Regions from separate parts of the Rhizobium binae genome, predicted to be linked through region 1. Evidence: riboswitches for the same ligand, from Rfam matches in the RefSeq annotation. Region 1 holds a riboswitch; the other holds the start of a gene.

Evidence for each region. Region 1 has a riboswitch for FMN ahead of J2J99_RS14205 (6,7-dimethyl-8-ribityllumazine synthase). Riboswitches for the same ligand answer to the same signal wherever they lie in the genome.
Region 2: another riboswitch for FMN. It lies ahead of J2J99_RS08155 (DMT family transporter); the one in region 1 lies ahead of J2J99_RS14205 (6,7-dimethyl-8-ribityllumazine synthase).

Annotation. Positions count from the first base shown of each region.
Region 1 is NZ_CP071604.1:2,870,531-2,882,587, forward strand. Features, by position in the region: gene J2J99_RS14155 (hypothetical protein) at 1-215, shown strand, start outside; partial or broken gene J2J99_RS14160 (DNA helicase) at 290-475, shown strand; gene J2J99_RS14165 (LLM class flavin-dependent oxidoreductase) at 809-1,831, shown strand; gene J2J99_RS14170 (LysR family transcriptional regulator) at 1,938-2,843, shown strand; gene J2J99_RS14175 (MFS transporter) at 2,806-4,083, opposite strand; gene J2J99_RS14180 (ArsR/SmtB family transcription factor) at 4,080-4,730, opposite strand; gene J2J99_RS14185 (adenylate/guanylate cyclase domain-containing protein) at 4,804-5,898, opposite strand; gene J2J99_RS14190 (hypothetical protein) at 6,086-6,310, shown strand; gene J2J99_RS14195 (GCG_CRPN prefix-to-repeats domain-containing protein) at 6,392-6,697, opposite strand; gene J2J99_RS14200 (SRPBCC family protein) at 6,860-7,306, opposite strand; FMN riboswitch at 7,715-7,859, shown strand; gene J2J99_RS14205 (6,7-dimethyl-8-ribityllumazine synthase) at 7,940-8,374, shown strand; gene J2J99_RS14210 (VOC family protein) at 8,545-9,234, shown strand; gene J2J99_RS14215 (DUF1194 domain-containing protein) at 9,507-10,283, opposite strand; gene J2J99_RS14220 (LysR family transcriptional regulator) at 10,389-11,291, opposite strand; gene J2J99_RS14225 (SDR family NAD(P)-dependent oxidoreductase) at 11,478-12,057, shown strand, end outside.
Region 2 is NZ_CP071604.1:1,686,363-1,698,419, reverse strand. Features, by position in the region: gene J2J99_RS08215 (NADH-quinone oxidoreductase subunit C) at 1-25, opposite strand, end outside; gene J2J99_RS08210 (NuoB/complex I 20 kDa subunit family protein) at 44-628, opposite strand; gene J2J99_RS08205 (NADH-quinone oxidoreductase subunit A) at 619-984, opposite strand; tRNA gene J2J99_RS08200 (tRNA-Asp) at 1,232-1,308, opposite strand; tRNA gene J2J99_RS08195 (tRNA-Asp) at 1,361-1,437, opposite strand; tRNA gene J2J99_RS08190 (tRNA-Val) at 1,852-1,927, shown strand; gene J2J99_RS34565 (hypothetical protein) at 2,218-2,430, shown strand; gene J2J99_RS08185 (glutathione peroxidase) at 2,472-3,020, opposite strand; gene J2J99_RS08180 (hypothetical protein) at 3,152-3,517, opposite strand; gene J2J99_RS08175 (class I SAM-dependent methyltransferase) at 3,681-4,286, shown strand; gene J2J99_RS08170 ((R)-mandelonitrile lyase) at 4,292-4,693, opposite strand; gene J2J99_RS08165 (aldo/keto reductase) at 4,837-5,823, shown strand; gene J2J99_RS08160 (esterase-like activity of phytase family protein) at 6,277-8,475, opposite strand; gene J2J99_RS08155 (DMT family transporter) at 8,574-9,482, opposite strand; FMN riboswitch at 9,565-9,716, opposite strand; gene hupB (DNA-binding protein HupB) at 9,840-10,115, opposite strand; gene lon (endopeptidase La) at 10,322-12,057, opposite strand, start outside.

The DNA.
Region 1 (12,057 bases):
CGGCCGCCGAATGGCTGTCGCTCGCCGCCGCGCCGACCTTCGCGATCATGGCACTGCTGACGGCCGCCACCGGCAGCACCGAAATGATATGCATGACGGCACCGGATGCCTTTCCGATCAGCGGAATGGTGCCGATGTATCTGCTGATGAGCGGCTTTCATCTCGCGCCATGGCTGCGGCTTGTCGCAAGTTGGCAGGCCGTGAGCCGCAGATAACCGATCATCCGCCCTCCTGCCGGCATCTCCCCCTTGTGGGGCGATTCCGGCAGGGCAGAGGGGCCACTTGGCCCATGCTCGACCAGAAGCGGGAAAATCCGGAACTCGCGGCCCAGGTCGGCACTCTGAAGGTTTTCGCGCGCCAACACGGCATGATCACGGTCTTAATCGCTCAGATCGACCGATTCTTCGAGATGGCGCAAAAAACTTTGCCCGGCATCGGCGACATCAGGCTGTCAAACCCGCTTGACCTGCATCTGCCCCGGTCGCAGGTCTCACGCCTGGCCCGCGACCGGGTGTTTGCGAGCGGACCGATTCGCGCCTCCGGCGTGAAAGCCAGGTGGCGGACCTCGCTCCGCTGCGCCCCTTTAACTTAGGGCGGGCATGAGCGGACGCGATAACCCTTTCGAGTATTCTGGTCGATGTCTGCTAGCTGTAGAGCGCCCACCGGGCACGACGAGACCGAGGGGAGGCTCGGCACCAGGCACACGACAGCGCCGATGCGCCGCACCTCGGTTCCGATTGTCATGCAACCCGAAACTGTGCCATGACCTGTCGACCTCAGACACAACGGATCAAGGTGCGGTATCAGCATGAAAAAGATCGGATTCCTTTCGTTCGGGCATTGGACGCCCTCGCCGCAATCGCAGACGCGCTCGGCGGGCGACGCGCTGCTGCAGTCGATCGACCTTGCCGTCGCAGCCGAGGAACTCGGCGCCGATGGAGCCTATTTCCGTGTACATCATTTCGCCCGCCAGCTGGCCGCCCCCTTCCCGCTGCTGGCCGCTGTCGGCGCGAGAACCAGCCGGATCGAGATCGGCACCGCCGTCATCGACATGCGCTACGAGAACCCGCTCTATATGGCCGAGGATGCCGGTGCCGCCGACCTGATCGCCGGCGAGCGGTTGCAGCTCGGCATCAGCCGCGGCTCGCCCGAGCAGGTAATCGACGGCTGGCGTCATTTCGGCTATGGCCCGCCAGAAGGCCAGAGCGATGCCGACATGGCGCGGCGCCACGCGGAAGTCTTCCTTCAAGTGCTGGGCGGCGAAGGTTTTGCCAAGCCGAACCCGCGGCCGATGTTTCCCAATCCGCCTGGCCTCCTGCGTCTCGAACCGCATTCAGAGGGCCTGCGCGAGCGGATCTGGTGGGGCGCCAGCTCCAACGCCACCGCCGTCTGGGCGGCAAAACTCGGCATGAACCTGCAGAGTTCGACGCTGAAGGACGACGAGACGGGCGAACCCTTCCACGTCCAGCAGGCCGCCCAGATCCGCGCTTATCGCGAGGCCTGGAAGGAAGCCGGCCATACCCGCCAGCCGCGCGTCTCGGTCAGCCGCAGCATTTTTGCGCTGGTTGATGAGCGCGACCGCGCCTATTTCGGCTATGGCGGCGATGAAGGCGACAAGATCGGCTTCATCGACGAGAAGACCCGGGCGATCTTCGGCCGCAGCTACGCCGCCGAGCCGGACGTGCTGATCCGGCAGCTCGCCGAAGACGAGGCGATCGCCGAGGCCGACACGCTGCTGCTCACCGTGCCCAACCAGCTGGGCGTTGCCTACAACGCCCATGTGATCGAAGCGATCCTCACCCACGTCGCCCCGGCGCTCGGCTGGCGCTGAGGCGGCGTCGGGACCTTACTGCCGCGTCGGGCGTTGATGCTCCGAGCCTTGAATCGATCGCGTGACGACCGACTTATGGCTGTAGTCAAACCGCTCGAGCTGCCTGATGCCGCGTACGAACCTCAACGATATCCTGATCTTCATGGCCGTCGTCGATGCCGGAAGCTTCATCGCCGGCGGCCAGGCCATGGGCCTGTCCCGATCGGCAGCGGGAAAGGCCGTCATCCGCCTGGAAGATCGCCTCGGCGCGCGCCTGCTCAACCGCACCACGAGAAGGCTGAGCCTGACCGACGAAGGCCGGGTATTCTATGAACACGGGCTGGAAGTTCTCGCGTCGGTCGACGTGGCGGAAGCGAGCGTGGTGGGTCAGAGCGGCGCGCCACGGGGCGTTCTCAGGCTCACCGTTCCCGATGCCTTCGGGCGGCTCGTCGTGCTGCCCATTGTCGAAAAATATCTTCTGGCCTGGCCCGACATCCAGGTCGAGGTGAGCTTCACCGATCGCAAGGCCGACATCGTCGAAGAAGGTTACGATCTGGCGATCCGGATCGGCGCGATTCCGTCGACATCCGACACCCGGCTGGTCTCACGCGTCATCGCCGCCGACAAGGCGCGGCTCTGCGCCTCGCCGTCCTACCTCGCCGACCGTGGCGAACCGCACCACATTGACGATCTTGCCGCCCATGAGTGCCTGTTTTTTTCCAGCGGCGATCAACGGCAAGGCTGGCGCTTTCGCGGCGAAGGCGGAGCCTGGGTCAAGGCGCGGGGGCGCAGCCGCCTGAGGCTCGACAGCGGCGAGGCGATCCGCGACGCCGCCGTCGCGGGCCTCGGCATCGCTCTCCTGCCCGACTTTGTCGTCGCCGGCGATCTCGCCGCCGGCCATCTCCGCCATGTCCTGCCGAAGCTCGAAACCGACGAGGCCAAGATCGTGGCCCTCTATCCCGACAAGCGCCAGCAGGAATCGCGGGTGCGCCGCTTCATCGACCTGATGGTCGAGGAGCTGGGGCATCGGTGACCGCAGCGGTTTCCCCGTCGAAACCGCGGAAGCTCTTCAGCGCCAAGGGAGCGAGCGTGGCTGCAAAATAGAGAAGGCCGGTAAGCAACAGCGCTGCAGCAAGACCGATGGTGCTGATCAGGGCACCGCCGACGAGGCCGCCGAAGGGGATGAGGGCGAAACACAGGGCCGCATTCAGCGCACTGACGCGGCCGGTCAGCGGCTTGGGGATGCGCTCGAAGATGACTGCCGAAAGGATCGGATTGAGGAAGCCCGAGGCAAATCCCGCGATGGCCAAGGTCGCAAAGACCAAGGGGAGTGGGACATCCAACGCGGGCACCAGAAAGCGCGGAAATCCGGTCAGAAGAAAGGCGACGGTGTAGACCGTGAGACGCGGCAGCCGTTCGCCGATAACAGCCGCAATTGCCGCACCGGCGATGGAGGCGCCGGTGAAGGCTGCGAACATCGCACCCAGCATTTCCGGTCCATTGCCGGAATCCCGCGTCCAGACCGGCAGCAGGACGGCATGATAGGCCTGGTCGAGCAGATTGGTGGTCGCCACCATGGCGATGATGCTAACGAGTACGGCGTCACCGCGCAGAAAACGCCAGCCTTCGCTGAGATCGTCGCGATAGGACGCTGCTGCGCCCCATCGGGCGCCGGGCGGACCCGGTATTCTGGGCATGCGTCGCGGGCTCGGTATGCTCGCTGCCACGATCAGGGCGGCGGCGGCGAAGGTGGCGGCGTTGGCGAGCAGCGCCTGGCCCGGACCGATCAGGCCGATCAGGGCGCCGGCCCCGGCAGCACCGGCCGTCGATGCCAGACGCTCGATCGCGCTGACAACACCGGTCACGCGCTCCAGCGGCACCTCCGCGAGCGCGGCGATATCGGGAACCATCGCCTGTTTGGCGGCATCGGACGGCCCGCGCAGCATGCCCATGGCAAAGACGACAGGCAGCAGCGCCGGCATGCCGAGCAGGCCGAAGAAATCAAGGAGCGGCACCAGCGCCACGACAGCGACCGAGGCGAAGTCGCAGCAAACGGCGATGCGCTTCGGCCCGACTCGATCGATCAGCGGTCCGCCGAGGGCCTTGGCAACGACATATGGCAGCATTTCCATCATCGCCGTCAGGCCCGTCAACACCGGACTGCCGGTCGTGCTCAGCACCAGCCAGGGAATGGCGATGGTGGAAAGCCGCGTACCGGAAAGTGAAAGCGTCTCGGCCGCGGCGAGCGCCAGGAAGGGCCTCTCCCTTCTCATGGCCCACCATCCCCATCGCGATGCGGAATCCGGCCCGGATAGGGGAAGGCGTGCAGCATGACATAGAAAGGAACCATGTCGGGTTGCTGAGACGCCGCCTCGCCCAGCGGCGGCGCCGCCCGCATCGCCTCCAGGATGATATCGGTCAGCCGTTTCGTCAGGGCTTCGGCCTGTGCCGCCGTCATCGGAATAATGATGTCGTCGGCAGCCGTAGCCTTGCGCCATTCGGCCGGCAGCTCGGCATATTCCTCCAGCGCCTGCTGCATCTGGCCGACCTGCACGGAGAGAGCGGCCTGGTTGAAGGCAAGATCGAGATCGAGCCCTTCACCCTCGGCTTCGCGCGGCGGCACCGAGGTCAGCTCGTGGCTCGCGCGCCACCAGCGGTCACGCCGCGAGGCATGCGGCGCTTCCTCGATGAAGCCGTATTGGGCGAGCTGGCGCAGATGATAGCTCGTCGCACCGCTGTTCAAGCCGAGCCGTGCAGCGAGCTGCGTCGCCGTGGCAGGACCGTCGATCCGGAGCATGCCGAGCATGCGCAGCCGGACAGGATGCGCCAGCGCCTTCAGCGCAGCCGGTTCGGGCACGACCCGGCTGACGGACCGGGAAGCAGCAGCATCTGTGGAAGGCTGAGGGCGCGGGCTTTTCATATCCTCAAACTAGCATCGCAAACATATCTTTGCAAAATTTACTTTGCAGAAAATAACGGAGTGCTCCTCGGACTCAACCCTCGGGCAGGGTGAAGACCGCACAAGGATCGGCGATCCCGCGCAAGGCGTGTTCTCCGAGCGGCACGAGCGGCGCCGATGTGTTCGCCGCCACTGCCCCCGAGATCAGCACGCTGCGGCCGAGCGGCTTGCAGAGCCCTTCGAGGCGGCTGACGAGATTGACGACAGGGCCGATGGCAGTGAAATCCAGCCGGTCGGCGGCGCCGATGTTGCCCCACAGGATCTCGCCGAAATGCAGCGCGGCGCCGAAGGGCAGCGGCGCCAGCCCTTGCGCCCGGCGCACCTGGTCGAGATGGGCCATGCCGGCGCGGCTGGCGGCGATGGCCCGCAGCGCCGCCTCGCAGGCGTCACGGTCCCCCTGAGCCTTGCCTGACTCAGCCGCGACCGGGAAGATCGCCAGCACCCCGTCGCCGATGAATTTCAGCACCTCGCCGCCGAAGGCGTGCACGGCGCCGGCGACGCGGTCGAACCAGGCATCGAGCGTCGCGATCATCGCGTGCGGCTCCGTCACCTCGGAGAGCGCGGTAAAGTCGCGCAGGTCGGCGCAGAGAACGGCTGCGCGGATGGTCTCCCCGGTGCCGCGGGCAAGAGCCCCGGCCTGCACCCGCGCGGCACTGCGCCGGCCGAGATAGGCTTCGAGCAGGGCGGCCCGCGCCTCCCGCGCAGCAAGGGCGGAAAGCGGGGCGGCGGCAAAGCGCGCCACCTCGCGCAGACGATCCGCCTCGGCCGGGCCGAAAGCGCCCGTCCTAGCCCCATTGCCGATACCCGCCCAGCCAAGCAGCGGGCTCTCCGGCGAGGCTTCTATCCTTTCCTCCCAGACCGGACCGAGCACGGCCAGCCACTCGCGCCCGGCCTCGACCGGCGGGGCCGCAGCGAAGGCCAGCGCCTCGATAACGGCCCCAGTCTCCGCCCGCCACAGCCAGGTGCGCCGCGCGATGATCGGATGCGGCACCGAGAGCGTCAGCGCGCCGCCGGCAAGCGGCAGACCGTCTGAAAGCAGCCGGCGCCCAAGCTCGGCGAGGAACCGTTCGGGACCGGGCGAGTCAGCGGCCTCGTCAACCAGCCAGGCAAGGGAGGAAGGCAGATCCATGACTTAGGATGACATCGCCGGCAAACCTCCGCAAGCCGACGCTTCCACGCCCGCCCTCCCTCGGCTTACAGGCAACAACACCGTCAAAAAATCCGCCAGTTTGGTGGAAATCAGAGAAATAACACTTTAAACTTGCACGGCCTCGATTCCATTGTAATGTCCTGTCATCCGCCATTGAGGGGTTGCGATGGGCACGACATTCTGGCCGAAAGATCCGCTGGACGGAAACGACATGACGTTGCTGACGTCGATCCTGCGGCGCTGGTGCGCGCGCTATGGAATCGAGTTTACGGCGGACGAAAGCCGTCTGAAGGCGAAGGAACTCGTCGAATGGTTTGAGTTCGGCGTCAAGGACCCGGCAGAACTCGAAGAACTGATCGACGGCAAGCATTGGCTCGTCAGCCGGATCTGAACGGGAAACGCTCGAAATGTCGTGAAAAGAGGCCGGGCGAAATCGCGCCGGCCTCCATCGACATGCCCCTGATCGAGGCCCTTAATCGTCCCAGCGACGGTCACGGTCCCAACGCCGCTCCTCGCGCCAGCGCGGACCATCCCAATGGTGGTGATGCCGCCGTTCCCAGCCCCAGCGCGGCGGACCACCATAGAAGGCGACCGGTGGCGGGCCTCCCCAGTTGCGCCGGCATTCACCCCAGCGCGTCAGATGCCAACCGCGACCACAGGCATAGTCGACCTGTGTGACATTGCTCTGAACTTTGAATGTCCCGGTCGGCATCGCCTCAGCTGTGCCAATCGAGAGGCTGCCAGCGAGCACGGCAGCCGCGATCAAAAGTACCTTCATCGAGAACTCCAATTCAATCCAGCCGCACCGACTCTAGGGCCGCCAGATTGAACCTGCGATGAATTGGACGTTCATCTTTGCGGGCGCGCCAACCGCGGTCGCGGAGGCCGTCCCTTCAGCGACGACAAGCAGTTGGACGTTCCGATGCCCGCAAAAACACGTTCATGTCCTGCCGTAAAACGGATCGGGGCCGGGATCGCGCCCGGCGGCGACTTCGGTCAGCCGCTCGAGATAATGCGCCCAACCTTCCGCATGGCTGGCGCACTGCTCGGCGCTCGGCAGACCGCTATGGGTCAGCCGCAGCAGCGTCCCATCGGGCTGCTCGATCAGGTCGATCTCGACCAGGCTCGAGCCCGGCGGCACCACCTCGCTGCCATCCCAGCCGAAACTATAGGCAAGGCGGTGAACCGGCACGACCTCGCGAAACGAGCCGCGCGCAAAGCGGGCGCCGGTGACGTTAACGAGATAGAGACCGCCCGGCTGCGGCTCGACCTGAGCCTCCGTCCCCATCCAGCGCAGAATCTTTTCCGGATCGGTCATCAGCGCGAACACTGCGGCCGGCGGCGCTGCGATATGCGCTTCGCGGTGAACGACGAAGGCTTCTGGCATGTCTCCCTCCCGTGATTGTTATGGCCTGCCCGTCTCTGTGGAGAGGGCGCTTCCTGCTGGTTTGGCGTCATTCCTCATGGAAGGTAGGCGCAAACAAATGCGCAGCAAGGCCTTCGCCTGCGGCCGGCGCGTCTGCACTCCGTTGCATTTAATCTAGTACTGGCGCCAGCCTCGCCCTTGGCGCCGCCCATCGAGATCAGGCGCCAAGCAGCATCCTCACTCGGGCAAAGCCCGGGCCACAGGGATGCGAGAGGTCGGAGAAGCGTTATCGCCCAAGCGCCACTCCCTCGGACTTCGGTGCGGCATCCTCGAACCGTCTCCTATGCCGAGAGGGCCAAGCCTCGAAACCGCACCGCCACCAAAACCAATTCCCCTATTGCCAGCCTCTCGCCCTGCCCCTATTGTCCGCGCCGTTCTCAGGGCGGGGTGGAAGTCCCTACCGGCGGTATGCAGTTTCGATTGCGAGCCCGCGAGCGCCTTCCGTAAGGAGGGGTCAGCAGATCAGGTGAGATGCCTGAGCCGACGGTCATAGTCCGGATGAAAGAGAACGTGCGTTCCTGCTGCCCTCGCCGGCGGCCGGTAAACGTTCGTGATCGCCTTGGGTGAAGTGTCTGTACGCCAAAGGAGATTACCATGACACCCACCCGTTATGCCTTCGTCAAAGCCGGCTGGCATGCCGATATCGTCGACCGTGCCCTCGAAGGTTTCCAGCAGCTTATTCCAGCTGAGCAGATCGACGTGTTCGATGTACCGGGCGCCTTCGAAATGCCGCTGCTGTCGCGTGATCTCGCGGCCAGCGGCCGCTATGGCGCCGTCATCGCCGCCGCCTTCGTCGTCGACGGCGGCATTTACCGCCACGAATTCGTCGCCCAGGCCGTCGTCGACGGGCTGATGCGCGCCGGCATGGACACCGGCGTGCCGGTGCTGTCCGTTTCGCTGACGCCCCATCAGTATCAGGAGACGGAACACCACACCCAGATCTACCGCGCGCACTTCGTCGAGAAGGGCCGCGAGGCGGCGCGGGCCGCCCTGATGATCGGCAAAACGCGCGCCGCTCTCGCTGCATAAACCGCGGCGAACAGAAGGCGGCGGGAACAGCGCCCGCCGCCTTGCTGCGAAACCGCCGATGCCCGCCACCAAGACGGAAGAATTGATTCGACGCCCTTGCCGCGCTGTGATCCACTCGACCCCGACATGTATCGCCATTCTTAATGCGTCCAAACCTCAAGGAGCTGAAGATGAGCAATGCAATGCGCAGTGAACCCCCCATCGAAAATCCGAAAACGCGGCCTGTCGACACCAAGCTCGAGGTGGTCGTCATCCCCGTTTCCGATGTCAACCGCGCCAAACGTTTCTATGACGGCTTGGGCTGGCGGCTCGACGCCGACTTCACCAACGATGCCGATTTCCGGGTGATCCAGTTTACGCCACCCGGCTCCGGCTGCGCGATCATCTTCGGCAGGAATGTCACCGCTGCGGCGCCGGGCTCCGCCCAGGGCCTCTATCTTATCGTCTCCGACATCGACGCCGCCCGCCGCGATCTCATCGCCCGCGGCGTCGAAGTCAGCGACGTGTTTCATGACGCATCAGGCGTCTATGCCGGCAAGGACGAACCCTATCTCTTTGGACGGCTGAGGATCGCAGGCCGTGATCCCGAGCATCGCAGCTACCGCTCCTTCGCCTCCTTCAAGGATCCCGACGGCAACGGCTGGCTGTTCCAGGAAGTCACCACGCGATTGCCGGGACGCATCGACGCCGACGAGACGGCCTTCTCAACGTCGAGCGACCTGGCGTCGGCCCTGCGCCGCGCCGCCGCCGCCCACGGCGAACACGAGAAACGCAACGGCGGCAAGCACGACGAGAACTGGCCGGACTGGTACGCCGAATATATGGTCAACGAACAGGCCGGCAGGGAACTGCCGCTATAGGCAGTTTCAACAAACGCTTGCGCATTCTCCAACGCCCCTGTCGAGGGAGCGGCATCCTCCAACGTCCCCCATCCTGAGGCGCGGAGGCCAAAGGCCGGAGCCCCAAAGGACGCCGCTCCAACGCTGGTGCTTGCATTCATTCCGCCGGTGCCCCCTCGTCCTTCGCGGCGATCCTATGGACCGCGTCCCGGGATGAGGCTCTGCTGGACGCCGCCGCTTGACGGCGGATGCCGGCTTGTCCGTCAGCGCCATCCCGCGCAGATCACCCTCCATCATCGCTCAAACAGATCCCGCCACTGTTTTTCGCCGATCAGGCAGTCCGTTGCCGGCTCCGTGCCGGCGATCGGCTGCACTGTCGCCGGCGCAGCCAGGCCGCTGATCTCCATCACCAGCTTGCGGCGCACGGCGACGGCGAAGTCCTCGATCTTGCGGACCGGCAGCACGAAGGCGCCGGGGCCGCCGATGACGCAGTCGGCATAATATTTGTCGAGCCCGTCAGGCGCATCGGAAGGCCGCAGCATGAGGGCGAGGCCGTTGATGACCATGCCGGATGCCACCGCCTGGTCGCGGACGGGCGTGACGGGATTGCCGGAATTATTCGGGCCGTCGCCGGAAACATCGATCACCTCCCGCCTGCCCCGGAAGGGGCTGGCGATGATCATGCTGACGCCCTGGGCAATCGCGGTGGAGATCGAGGTGCGCCGTTGCGTGGCGATCGGCCGGGCGTCGAGCTTGTCGGCAAAGGCGATCGCATCCTGCTGCGTCGCGATCACCTGCCAGTCGATCACCGAATCTTGGACGACATAGCCCGCCCATTCAAAATAGCTGATGGCAATGCGGCCGGTGAGCCCGCCCTTCACCGCGTCGATGAATTCCTTGTGCTTGAGCGCCTCGACATAACCCTGGCGCTGAATGCCGAGCTCCTCGAAATCCATCGACCGCGACGTGTCGACGGCAAGCACCAGCGTCACGTCGACCTCGTTTGCCGCAGCCTGCGCCGTCGGCACGACACCGGAAAGACCCATGAGCACGGCAAGTGACGTCAGCATCGGCAATATCCCCGCGCCGTTCCAAGCCGGCAGACTTTACCACAGCTTGATCGGGGCAGGATGCGCCGCCACGCGCAGGGCTTCAATTTTCGGTGATGAAGTCGCTCAATGCAGCGGCAGCCACAACGGATTTTTCCATGCCTTCAGCGCATCGAGAAAAACCCGCAGGCGCAGGGGCAGGAAGCGGCGCGTGGGGTAAACGGCATGCACGAAGATTTCCGGGGACGACCAGTCCGGCAGCACGCGGATGAGCGCGCCGCTTCGGATCTGCTCGTCGCAATAAGTCGAAGGCAGGAGACCAATGCCGTGGCCACGATAGGTGAAGGCGCTGACCGCGGCGAAATCACGGCTCGATGCCGGCCCCGACACGCGCACGTCAACCGATTTGCGGCCGCTGATGAGATGCCATTCCGCTTCTCCGTTGCGCCCGTTCAGGAGCACGCATCGATGGTCCTTGAGGTCTTCGGGCTTCGTGGGAAGCGCCCTGCCCCTGAGATAGTCGGGCGCGGCGACCAGATAGCGCACGCTCTTGCCGAGCCGCTGCGCGACGATGGTGGAATCCTTGAGTTCGCCGAAGCGGATGCCGAGATCGATATTCTCCGCGACCAGATCGAGGAAGAGGTTGGTGACGAAGAGATCGACCTGGATCTCCGGATAGGCCTTCAGGAAATCGGAGATGAGTTCGTAGAAGACCTCCTGGCCGAAAATGACCGGCACCGAGATCTTCAACAGACCTTCCGGCTTTCTCTGCGTTTCGGTGAGCGCCTGCTCGGCGTCGATGAGATGGGCGAGTGGCTCGCTGCACCTGTCGTAATAGGCCCGCCCCTGCGCGGTGAGGCTGAGCTTGCGGGTCGTGCGCTGGATCAGCGTCACGCCGAGCTGCTCTTCGAGCGATGTCACCTTGCGGCTGACGGTCGAGACAGGCATCCCGAGCGAATGGGCAGCGCGGCTGAAGCTGCCATACTGCGCCACCTTGACGAAAACGACGATGTCGTTGAGATCGGCCATGCCGCTATTTTTGCACTGATGCAAAAGAGAATCCAGATATTTCCATCTAATCGGGCAATCAGGTTTTCGCCATATTCACCTTGCGAAAACAACCAGCAACCCGATGGCGGCGCGATCGCGGCGGCCCCATCGCGAGCAACCCGCCTTGCCAGGCCTGCGTTGCCCGACCAGATTATGGAGTTCAACATGACCAGGCAAAAGACTGTCATCGTCACGGGCGCCTCGCAGGGTATTGGTGCAGGCCTCGTCAATGCCTTCGTCGAGCGCGGCTATAATGTCGTCGCCACCTCGCGTCAGGTCAGCGCCTCGGATGCCTTTCAGGCTTCAGACAGGCTGGCGCTTGTCGACGGCGACATCGGTGATCCCTGTACCGCGGCGCGCGTTGCTAAAACCGCGATCGATCGTTTCGGCTCGATCGACGCGCTCGTCAACAACGCCGGCATCTTCCTCACTAAACCCTTCATCGATTACACGATGACGGATTTCCGCAAGCTCTCCTCGACCAACCTCGAAGGCTTCATTCACCTGACCCAGCATGTCATCCGTCAGATGCTGGCCCAGAAGACGGGCGGCAGCGTCGTCAGCATCACCACACCGCTGATCGACCATCCGATCGCCGGCTTCTCCGCCTCCGTTTCGATGATGACGAAAGGCGGTATCGACGCGATCTCCAAGAACCTTGCGATGGAATATGCAAGTGAGGGAATCCGCGTCAACACTGTCGCCCCCGGCGTCGTCGACACGCCCCTGCACAAGGATAATCCAA
Region 2 (12,057 bases), 1.2 Mb from region 1:
CAAGCTCAGTCAGGGCTTCACTCATATGCCTTGTCCTTAACCCTTAGCGTTCGATCGTGCCGGTGCGTCGGATCTTCTTCTGCAGCAGAAGCACGCCGTAGAGCAGCGCTTCCGCCGTGGGGGGACAGCCCGGCACGTAGATATCGATCGGCACGACGCGGTCGCAGCCGCGCACCACGGAATAGGAATAGTGATAGTAGCCGCCGCCATTGGCGCAGGACCCCATCGAGATGACGTAGCGCGGCTCGGGCATCTGGTCGTAGACCTTGCGCAGAGCGGGCGCCATCTTGTTGGTCAGCGTGCCGGCGACGATCATCACGTCGGACTGGCGCGGCGAGGCGCGCGGCGCGAAGCCGAAGCGCTCGACGTCATAACGCGGCATCGACAGCTGCATCATTTCGACGGCGCAGCAGGCAAGGCCGAAGGTCATCCACATAAGTGAGCCGGTACGCGCCCAGTTGATCAGCTCGTCGGTCGAGGTGACGAGGAAACCCTTGTCGGCGAGCTCGTTGTTGATCTCGCCGAAGAAGGCGTCATTGCTGCCGATCGGCTTGCCGGTCGACGGATCGATGATCCCCTTCGGCTGCTGGGCGACGAGCGGCTGATTGCTCACAGGGGTCACTCCCATTCCAGGGCTCCCTTTTTCCATTCATAGATAAAGCCGATGGTCAGCACCAAGAGGAAGACCATCATGGACCAGAAGCCGAACCAGCCGATGGCGCCGAAGGAAACGGCCCAGGGGAAGAGGAAGGCGACTTCGAGGTCGAAGATGATGAAGAGGATCGACACGAGGTAGAAGCGGATGTCGAACTTCATGCGGGCATCGTCGAAAGCGTTGAAGCCGCATTCGTAAGCCGAGAGCTTTTCCGAATCGGGCGCTTTAAAAGCCACGGCGAACGGCGCAATGAGCAGCGCCAGGCCGATGACAAGCGCGATACCAATGAAGATAGCGATCGGAATATAGGAACTGAGCAGTTCAGTCATCATGTTCATCCTTGCTTGCCGGAGGCGCCAGGCGGCGCTTTTGGGCAATTGCCCGGCAAGCGAACGTGCGTTGCAACAAGCCGTGGTTAGCGCAGCCGAAGCCCCGGCGCAAGACTTTTACAGAGGCAATTCGACGCGCCGCGCGCGGACATTATCAAGCAGATGCAACGATGTCGCGACAAATCCGCAGACGCTGATTCAAGCTGCATGCCTGACCTCTGGAAACTGCATGGCTTTCGGAAGGAAATGGCGCGAGTGACGGGGCTCGAACCCGCGACCTCCGGCGTGACAGGCCGGCACTCTAACCGACTGAGCTACACCCGCGCATCATGGACGGAAGAACCGGACAGCGGCGACTTAACGCCTCTTTTTGAAATGGCGCGAGTGACGGGGCTCGAACCCGCGACCTCCGGCGTGACAGGCCGGCACTCTAACCGACTGAGCTACACCCGCACTTCATTTCAAGCTATCCGGATGCCTTCGCACCCTCACCAAAACGGCTGCCCGTTTCGATGAGCGGCTAACTACGGGGTTCGCCTTTTAGTGTCAAGCAGGTTTGGAGACAAAACCATGACAGTCGTTGAATTGTTGCGGCAAAGACCCTGCAACATGAATGAAAAGCCGGCAATTCAGTTTGCCGCTGCGGCACGGACGCCCGATCGATGCCGACGACACGGTCGAAGCCGACATGTCCGCCGCCTTCCATTCCCCTTTATCCACACCCCCGCCACTCCCGATCGGCGCCGCGAAGAGAGGGACTACCGCCAAAAAAATCAAAAAATCTTCACAAACACTCTTGCGATTTTGCCGCGATCCGCATAGATCACGGCCACCACCGCGGCAGGCCGATCCGGCTTCGCAAGCGATGGGCGATTAGCTCAGTTGGTAGAGCGCCTCGTTTACACCGAGGATGTCGGGAGTTCGAGTCTCTCATCGCCCACCATTTCTTCTCCCGTTAAGTCAATAACTAAGTGATATCGCGGGCTCGCAGACCGACGCCCGGCGCTCCTTCGTGCCCATGTTCGAGGCGGATTCGGAAGAAATTTCGGTGCAACAAGGCGCAACGTCCGGCCGATCCTGATGCGCTTGCCTCTGAGACCTCTACCAAAATGGACTACTCCGGCCGCAGCCCCGCCTCCGATTGGGCGAATGGATGCGGGGCGGCAAAAGTGGGAATATTCGCCGCCCGGAAAGTCTCCGCGCTTGACGGTTTCTCACGCCTGGAGGGGTGTCATGAGAACTCTCTGCTCCGTATTGACACTGTGCATCGCGATTGCCGTTGGCGCGCCAAGTCCCACCTATGTCAACCTGCCTGGCTATGCATTCAGGACGAAACCGAACTGCCAGCGCCACAAACCAAAGACGCAATTTGACGCGAGGTGCGACTGGCCGAGATTGGGCTTCAAGGACTTTACGCCGCCGCTTGTGACCGTGCTTGGGATCTGAAGACGTTCAGCGCCCGGATGCGCCTGGCAGCCCGAGGGTATTCATCCCCTTGCCAGTTCCTTGTCCACCGCCGAAACCAGCCGCGAATCATCCGGCGTCACGTCAGGCGCGAATCGGGCCGCCACCTTGCCGTCGCGGCCGATCAGGAATTTCTCGAAGTTCCAGAGAATATCGTCCTCGTCACCGGCTGATATGCCATGGGATTTCAGGCGCTCGCGCATCGGGCCGTCGCCGGTCGTCTTCACGCCGGATTTGGTCAGCTGCCGGTAAAGCGGGTGCTGGGCCTCGCCCTTGACCGAGATCTTCGAGAAGATCGGGAAGGTGACATCATAGGTGCTGGTGCAGAAATCGAGGATCTCGGCGTCGGTGCCGGGCTCCTGGCCCTTGAAGTCGTTGGCGGGGAAAGCGGCAACGACGAAGCCGCGTCCGCGCTTTTCGCTGTAGAGTTTTTCAAGTCCCTCATATTGCGGCGTGAGCCCGCATTTCGAGGCGACGTTGACGATCAAGAGCACCCTGCGCTTGTATTCGTTGAGTGCGGTTTCACGACCATCCGCAGTCTTGACCGGGATATCCAGCACATTGCCCGTCACGGGAACCTCCAATTTCATAAGGATAATTGCGGCGAGCTTAGCGATCTCGCTGCCATTGTCATCAGTCGCGCGATCAACTCGGCGTCAGCGTTCCCCGGTGTCGCCCCTTTGGTAACACCGGGGGCAGCCGGTCAGGCGGGCGAGGTTTCCCTTACGTCATCGAGCAGGAAATGGACGACGAGATAATCCGTCTTGTAGTGGCGGCCGCTGTCCGAGACCGATTCGATGCTGCCGCCATCCTTCGGATGCCAGGGATGGTAGTGCGGGTTGGTGGTGATGAGCGTGATGGCCTTGCCGGCGAATTGTCCCTCGCCCAGCCGGAAGCGCATCTCGGCCAGCGGCCAGATTCGCTCGTAATCTTCCGTGGCGATGCGCGCTTTCAGCGCCTTCCTGTGCAGCGGCGCTTCGCCGGCGCCGGGCGCGGCGGACGATTCCAGCATCACCTCTTCGGCATCAGCAATGATGGCATTGAACTCTTCAGGCCACATCCGTCTCATGAAATCGCTCCTCCCAGGGCTCTTTCGTCAGTCCACAGTCGAAACTTAACGCTTTGTCGGAAAGAAGCAAATTCTTGTCACGCCGTTGTCATCCACACCGGCTGCTCCTACCTTCCCTTCAACCGCATCAGGGCCGCTAGCCGCCCCAATCCCGAGATCAGAGATGAAGACACGTGAAGAAAGGCAGGCGCTCAGGGCCAGCATGCCGCGCACCCCGCTCAGCGCCCACCACATGGAAAACGCCCGGCTGCTGCCGGATCGCGGCGAGCTGCTCTACCGGATCCCGAACGGCGGAATCGGCGTCGAAGTGGGAGCGGCCTTCGGCGAATATACGGCGGAGATTCTGGAAAAGAACCGCCCGGCGCAGCTCTATCTGATCGATCCCTGGTCGATGGACCGCTACAGCTCCGGCCTCGATTCGATCCACACGCAGTTCGCGGCCGAGATCGCGGCCGGGCGGCTGCATCTGATGCAGGGCACGTCGCTCGAAAAGCTGGCCGAGTTCGCGGACGATTTTCTCGACTGGGCCTATATCGATACCGACCATTCCTTCGAGCTCACCTGGCAGGAGCTCCTGCTCTGCGACAAGAAGGTGAAGCGGACGGGGCGTATTGCCGGTCATGATTTCTGCACCGGCAACACGGTCAAGCCGATCGTCTACGGGGTCGTCGAGGCGGTTACCAAATTCTGCAAGGATTACGGCTGGCAATTCGAATTCCTGACGGTCGAATCACACGCGCATTTTTCCTATTGCCTGAAGCGGCTCTGATCAGCTCATGCCTTGCCGGTATATTGCTCGTCACTGACATGCTCCATCCAGTCGACATGCTTGCCGTCGAATGCTTCATGAATGGCGATATGGGTCATCGCCGTGTCCGGGGAAGCACCGTGCCAATGTTTCTCTCCGGGGGCGAACCAAACGGTGTCGCCCGCGCGGATTTCGCGGATTTCCTCACCCCAGCTCTGTGCAAGCCCCTTACCCGAGGTGACGAGCAGCGTCTGGCCGAGCGGATGCGTATGCCAGGCCGTGCGGGCGCCCGGTTCGAAGGTGACGGAGGTTGCCCGCACCCGGGCGGGCGCCGGCGGCTCGATCAGCGGGTCCTGGCGGACGGCGCCGGTGAAATAATCGGCCGGCGGTTTCATCGATGGGCGAGAGCCGGCGGGTGTGATCTCCATGATCTTTCCTTTCCATCCATTGCGTTGAAGCCTTGTAACCTGACGATATTTCATCGAGGCGACCGATCAAGGTCGGATCGGCAATTGCCGCATAGCCGCCCGGCTGATAGGCCAATATCTTTCATCACCTGGAGGATTTCGTCATGAAACACCATGCTTTCGGTCGCATGCCCTTCACCGTCACCAATGTCGGCTTCGGCGCCTGGCAGATCGGCGGCTCCTGGGGCGATATCAGCGAAGCGGACGGGCGCGCGGCGCTGAATGCCGCGCTCGATGCCGGCATGACCTTCATCGATACGGCCGACGTCTATGGCGACGGCCGCTCGGAAAGAATCATTGCCGACGTGCTGACGACGCGTGGCGGCGAGCGCCCGATGGTCGCCACCAAGGCAGGCCGGCGACTCAATCCCCATGTCGCCGAAGGTTATACCAAGGCGAACCTCGAAGGATTTATCGACCGCAGCCTCAAGAACCTTTCCGTCGACAGCCTCGACCTCGTGCAGCTGCACTGCCCGCCGCGCGAGGTGTTCTATCAGCCCGAGGTCTTCGACAGCCTCGAGGCACTGCAGAAAGCGGGCAAGATCAAGGGTTACGGCGTCAGCGTCGAAAAGGTCGAAGACGGGCTGAAGGCGATCGAATATCCCGGCGTCGTCAGCATCCAGATCATCTACAACATCTTCCGCCAGCGCCCCGACCACCTGTTCTTTGCCGAGGCACGCCGCAGGAATGTGGCGATCATCGCCCGCGTGCCGCTGGCCAGCGGTCTGCTCTCCGGCAAGATCACCCGCGAGACGCATTTTGCCAGCGACGACCATCGCAACTTCAATCGCCACGGCCAAGCCTTCGATGTCGGCGAGACCTTTGCCGGCGTGCCTTTCGACGTCGGCCTGCAGGCGGTCGAAGAGGTGCGCAGGCTGGTGCCCGCGGGCGTGGCGATGGCCGCCTTCGCACTGCGCTGGATTCTGATGAGCGACGCCGTCACCGTCGTCATCCCCGGCGCCCGCAATGGCGAACAGGCGCGAGCCAACGCGGCGGCGGCCGATCTGGCGCCGCTAGCAGCCGACGTCATGGCGGCAACGCGCGAGATTTATGCGCGGCTGATCGCGCCGCATGTACATCAGCGCTGGTAGGGCTGGAGCTGCTTCTTTGTGGAGGCTGCGGCAAGCATCAATGAATCGCCCCTTGCTGAAGGCCTCAGGCCTCTCCTCCTCCATGCGCGGCCTTGAGCCGAGCATGCACCCCGCACGCGTGAGAGGCCGCAGCATGGATCCTCTGCTCACGGCAGCTCACGGCCGAGGATGACGGAGTGTGGGGTATCGTCCATGCCAAACTCCAACTTGCACCCGCAAGCTGTTGGAATTGCTCCAGCATCTCGCCTCCTGTCAATCGCGTCTCCCACCCTCTGTCATACTCGGGCTTGACCCAGGGCTTGACCCGAACATCCACGCCGAAGCCCTCTGCTTTCCAAATGTTCTTCAGTCGGATGCCCTCGCCTTCCCGCGAATGCGGACACCCCATGGTTCCTCGGAAAAAGAGAGGCCGGGCTTTCGCCCGGCCTCTTCCGTCTATCCCTCTATGACACCTCAGTTCGTCGCGCTGAGATCCACCGGGAAGAAGAGCGTCTCGCCGGAGGAATCGCTGACGCCGTCATTGTCGGTGACGGCGTAGGGCTTGCCGGAGGCGTCGAAGGTGAAGCCTTCGAGCTTGTCGAGCACATAGCCGTTGGTCGCGCTCTTGAGTTCGCCGAGGAAGTCGTGGGCTTCGATCTTCTTGACGACCGGCAGTTCGCCGCCGAGCTTGGCGGGCTTCAATTCCGAGATCGCCACCTTGTAGAGCTTCTTCAGCTTGGCGGCGTCGCCGACGAGGTTGTCGCGCTCGATGATGTAGACGCTGTCGCCCTGAGCCGAGATTTCCGACAGGCCAACCCAGCCGCTTTCCGTCTTGTCGAGCGGGTAGCGCACGGCGCCCCATTCCTTCTTCTTCGGGTTGTAGGAGACGAGCTTGACGAAGCCCTTCTCGTCGTCGTTCCATTCACGCTGGACCGCCATCCAGAGCGTGGCATCGTCACCGGTGCCGACAATGGTGACACCTTCGAAACCGAAGCGGATTTCATTGGCGGCGAGCTCCTTCGGCAGGGCGATCTCAGCCTTGATGTCGCCCTTGGCATTGACGTTGTAGAGGGCGTGCGGGACGAGACGCTCGCTGTAGCCTTCCGAGGCCAGCCAGAAGGAGCCGTCGGCGGCAACCGCAATGCCTTCGATGTCGAGTTTCTGGGCCGGGGCGCCGTCACGCTTGACCACGAGTGCATCGGTGATGACGGCCGGCTTCTTGCTGGCATCGATCGTATAGATCGTCGGCTGCGAGCCGAGAAAGCTGTCGCTGACGGCGTAGAGCATTCCCGGTTTCCCGGGAACGGCAGCGAGACCGGAAAGGGCTGCGAAGCCGATCGGATTGCCGTCCTTGTCGGCGGAGACGATCTTCGGATAGGCTTTCTCGCCTTCCGAACGCTCGTAGATCATCACATGCGAGCGTGTGCCGCCGTCCTTGCCGAGGTCGAGTTCGTTGGCGGTGGCAAAGAGATTGCGCGCAGGGATGGCAATCCCGCCTTCCGGCGAAATGCCGGACGGCAACAGCTGCACGAGTTCGGGATCGGCGCCGGTATCCTTATAGACGCCGACGACCGAGGCGCGCTCGGCGAGCAGGAAGAAATACTGGTCGTCGCCGAACTTGGCGGCTTCGAGCCCTTCCGGCTCGACGCCCTTCGATCCCGAACGGCTTTCCGGATAGTGGCCGATATGGGCGACGGCGCGTTCGAAGGATGCGCCGGATTCGTAGAGAAGCTTGCCTGTCTTGTCGAAGATGGTGAAGCCGCGCGAGCCGCCCTGGTAATCGCCTTCATTGGCGATGATAAGGCGGTTGTCGTCCAGCCACTTCACGGCGTCGGGCTCGCGCAGCACGCCCTTGGATTCGCCGCTGAATTTCAGGGCGCCGTCCCGCTTGGTGTCGATGCCGGTGAGATCGACGCTGCCGGCGGAGAAATGCGTTTTCACCTGAGCCGTATTGGCGTCGATGATGACGATCTCGTTGTTCTCCTGCAGCGTCAGGGCGATATCGTTCTGACTGTTGAAGGCGACGAATTCCGGCTCCGGATCCTCAGGGGCAACGCCGGCGAGGCCGGTCAGCGCCACGTGCTTGATGGTGCCGCAATCGACCGTGCCGTTTTTGACCCGGAAGACGACGAGGTCACCGGCCGGCATCTGCGGGATCTTGCCGTCATTGACCTCTTCGTCACGCTCGTTCTCGATCGCTATGGCACCGAGCGTCTTGTCCTTGTTGAGAGCGATCGAATCCGGCTGGCCGCCGAGGTCGCACGTGTTTTCGATCTTCTTCGTCGCCACGTCGACGATCGCCAGACGGCCCGCGGGCTTCGCCTTGCTCTCGGAGGTGTTGACGGCGACGAGTGCCTTGCCGGCACTCGAGGTGACCGACGTCGGCTCACCGTCCATCATCAGCGCGCCGCCGGCCTTCGGCGCCTTGGCCTCGGTGATATCGATGAAGCCGATCGCGCCGAGCGGGCTGTCGCTGTAGATCAGCGTCTTGCCGTCGTCAGTCGCAGTGATGATTTCAGCGGACGTCGCAGAAAGCTTGTCCTTGTCGTCAGGCAGATTCTGCGCGACCGGAAAGGAAGCGACTCGGTTGAAAACCTGTTCGGCTGCGGCCGGAAAGGCAACGGATGCGAGAAGTACGGCAGCAAGCACTGCCTTGCGCGATGAAATTGTCATGAAATCCCCCAAGCGTGTCGAACATACGAAACAATGGATTTTCTGAGGGACCGGCATGACAGAGGCATGACAGAAGCGGCATTTTGTACCAGACAATTTCAGGCGGGTTTCCGCTCCTTGCGCATCTCGTTCCTCATGATGAAGAGCGAAGCGGAGAGAATGAGCGCCGCGCCCAGCCAGAGGTAACCCGCAGGCGCATAGTCGAAGAACAGCCAGCCGGCGAGCACGTTGAGCGGCAGCTTCAGATCGTCGAACGGCTGCACATAGGCAGCGTCGGCACTGGCATAGGCAAGGGTCAGCAGATATTGCGCCATAACCGTCAGGAGGCCTGCTAGAAGGAAGAGAGCAAGCGTCGCCCCCATCGGCACGGCAAAGCCAGCGGCAAGCGCCAGCCCGCCGTTGATCGGCGTCAGCAGCACCAGCAGCCAGACGGTGATCGTCTCCGGCTTCTCAATGCCGGTCAAGCTCTTGGTGATTAGTGAAGAGGCGCCCCAGAGCAGCGCCGAGAGTACCGGCAGCAAGGCTGCCCAGGTGAAGCTGTCGGACCATGGCTGCAGGATGATCATCGCTCCGGCAAAGCCGACGGCGGTTGCCGCCCAGCGGGCGGTGCCGACGCGCTCGCCGAGGAACAGGCGGGCGCCGAGGATGATGAAGAAAGGCGAGGTCATGACCAGCGCAATCGCCTGCCAGATCGGCACCGCGGCAAGGCCGGAAACCCATGCCTCGACGCCGAGGGCGGCAAAGACCACGCGCACGACATGCCTCCAGGGATAGCTGGTGCTCATGGCCGAAAGGCCGGCCTTGCGCAGGAAGGGCAAGGAGAAAATAAAGGCGAAGGCATATTGCCAGAAGGCCGCCGAGGCCGGGGGAAAGGCGAGCTTCATGGTCAGCCACTGGGTGACGACGTTGAGGAGCGAAAAGGCCACGCCTCCGAGCACCATGAAGGTTGCGCCGGCAAGGGCGCGGGATTGCGAGACTGCAAGAGAGTTCTGATTCATGTCTTTTATCCAGAATAGGAACCAACATAAATCAGGACGCATGAGGCGACGACACGCTGAGGCTGGCAGTCACCTGCCCGCACGCGGCCATGCTCATTCTCTTTCATCCGGACTATACCGTCGGCTCCGGAATCGCACCGGATCTGCTGACCCCTCCCTAGCCAAGACCTGGGAAGGCGCTCGCGGGCTCGGGCCGCAGCCCTTACCGCCGGTGGGGAGTTTCACCCCGCCCTGAGAACGGCTCTGTTCGTAAAACAAAGTTCGGTATGCGGCAAGGGGCGATAAGAAAAGGGGCCCGGCAAAGCCGAACCCCTCTCAAAAACCCTGCACAGCCGGTCTCGTTTACGGCTGGCGGATAATCTCAAATCAGCCGTTGACGGCGTCCTTCAGGCCCTTGCCGGGCGTGAACTTCGGCACGTTGCGAGCCGGAATATCGACTTCAGCGCCGGTGGACGGGTTGCGGCCCTTCGATGCGGCGCGATGAGAAACGGTGAAGCTGCCGAACCCTGCGAGGCGGATGTCGCCCTTGTTCTTGAGTTCAGCCTGGACAACGTCGAAAACCGCGTCGACAGCGGAAGCCGCGTCAGACTTCGTCAGTCCTGCCTTTTCGGCCACTGCGGACACGAGTTCATTCTTGTTCATGTTTCCACCCCTTTCTAAATGGTATGAAACGACTCAAATGTAAGCTAGGCGCAGAATAGGTTTCATCAGGCCCGCCGGGAACCCAAAAGCCCTGCAAATCAAGGAAAAGCAAGCGTCTCCATGACGTTTTCACAAAAAAGGCTGGCGTTTCCGCCAGCCTTTTTGCGTCTTTTGCGCTAAATGGGCATAAATGTGGCAAGCGCCACTCAATGCGCTATGGTTGCGCCCGTGTCATCAAGGCCTTCGACCGATGTGATCACAGGCGTTTCCACCGTGCCATCCCACTCGATCGGCTCGGGCCGGCGGATCAGCGCGTGCTTGATGACCTCGCCCATCCGGGAGACCGGAATGATCTCCATGCTGTTCTTCACGTTGTCAGGAATCTCCGCCAGGTCCTTGGCGTTTTCTTCCGGAATCAGCACCTTCTTGATGCCGCCGCGAAGCGCTGCAAGCAGCTTTTCCTTGAGACCGCCGATCGGCAGCACACGGCCGCGAAGGGTGATTTCACCGGTCATGGCCACGTGTTTGTTGACCGGGATGCCGGTCATGATCGAAACGATGGCGGTCGCCATGGCGACACCGGCCGAGGGGCCGTCCTTCGGCGTCGCGCCTTCCGGCACGTGCACGTGGATGTCGTTCTTTTCGAACATCGGCGGTTCGATGCCGAAATCGACGGCGCGCGAGCGGACATAGGAGGCCGCCGCCGAGATCGATTCCTTCATGACGTCCTTCAGATTGCCGGTGACCGTCATGCGGCCCTTGCCCGGCATCATCACGCCTTCGATGGTCAGCAGCTCGCCGCCGACTTCCGTCCAGGCCAGACCGGTGACGACGCCGACCTGATCCTCGCCCTCGGCTTCGCCGTGGCGGAAGCGCGGGACGCCCAGGTAATCGGCGATGTTGGCGGCCGTCACGTGAACGGACTTCGTCTTACCCTTGATGATCTCGGTGACCGCCTTGCGGGCGAGCTTCATCAATTCGCGTTCGAAGCTGCGGACACCGGCTTCGCGGGTATACTGCTGGCTGATCGCCATCAGGGCATCGTCGCTGACCGAAAATTCTTCCGGCTGCAACGCGTGTTCCTTGATGGCCTTCGGCAGCAGGTGCCGCTTGGCGATCTCGCGCTTTTCATCCTCGGTGTAGCCGGCGATACGGATGATTTCCATGCGATCCATCAGCGGCGCCGGAATGTTCAGCGTATTCGCGGTCGTGATGAACATCACGTCGGACAGGTCGTATTCGACTTCCAGGTAATGGTCCATGAAGGTCGAGTTCTGCGCCGGATCGAGCACTTCGAGCAGGGCCGAGGACGGATCGCCGCGGAAGTCCATGCCCATCTTGTCGATCTCGTCGAGCAGGAAGAGCGGGTTGGACTTCTTCGCCTTCTTCATCGACTGGATGACCTTGCCGGGCATCGAGCCGATATAGGTGCGGCGGTGACCGCGGATTTCGGCTTCGTCGCGAACGCCGCCGAGCGCCATGCGGACATACTCACGGCCGGTCGCCTTGGCGATCGACTGGGCCAGCGAGGTCTTGCCGACGCCCGGAGGGCCGACGAGGCAGAGGATCGGGCCTTTGATCTTGGTGGCACGGGCCTGCACGGCCAGATATTCGACGATGCGCTCCTTGACCTTGTCGAGACCGAAGTGATCGGCTTCGAGGATATTTTCGGCATTGTTGAGATCGGCCTTGATCTTCGACTTCTTGCCCCAGGGAATGCCGAGCAGCCAGTCCAGATAATTGCGCACGACGGTGGCTTCGGCCGACATCGGGCTCATCTGACGCAGCTTCTTCAGCTCCGCATCGGCCTTTTCACGGGCCTCCTTGGAGAGCTTGGTCTTGGCGATGCGCTCTTCCAGTTCGCTCATCTCGTCGCGGCCTTCCTCGCCGTCGCCGAGCTCCTTCTGGATCGCCTTCATCTGCTCATTGAGGTAGTACTCGC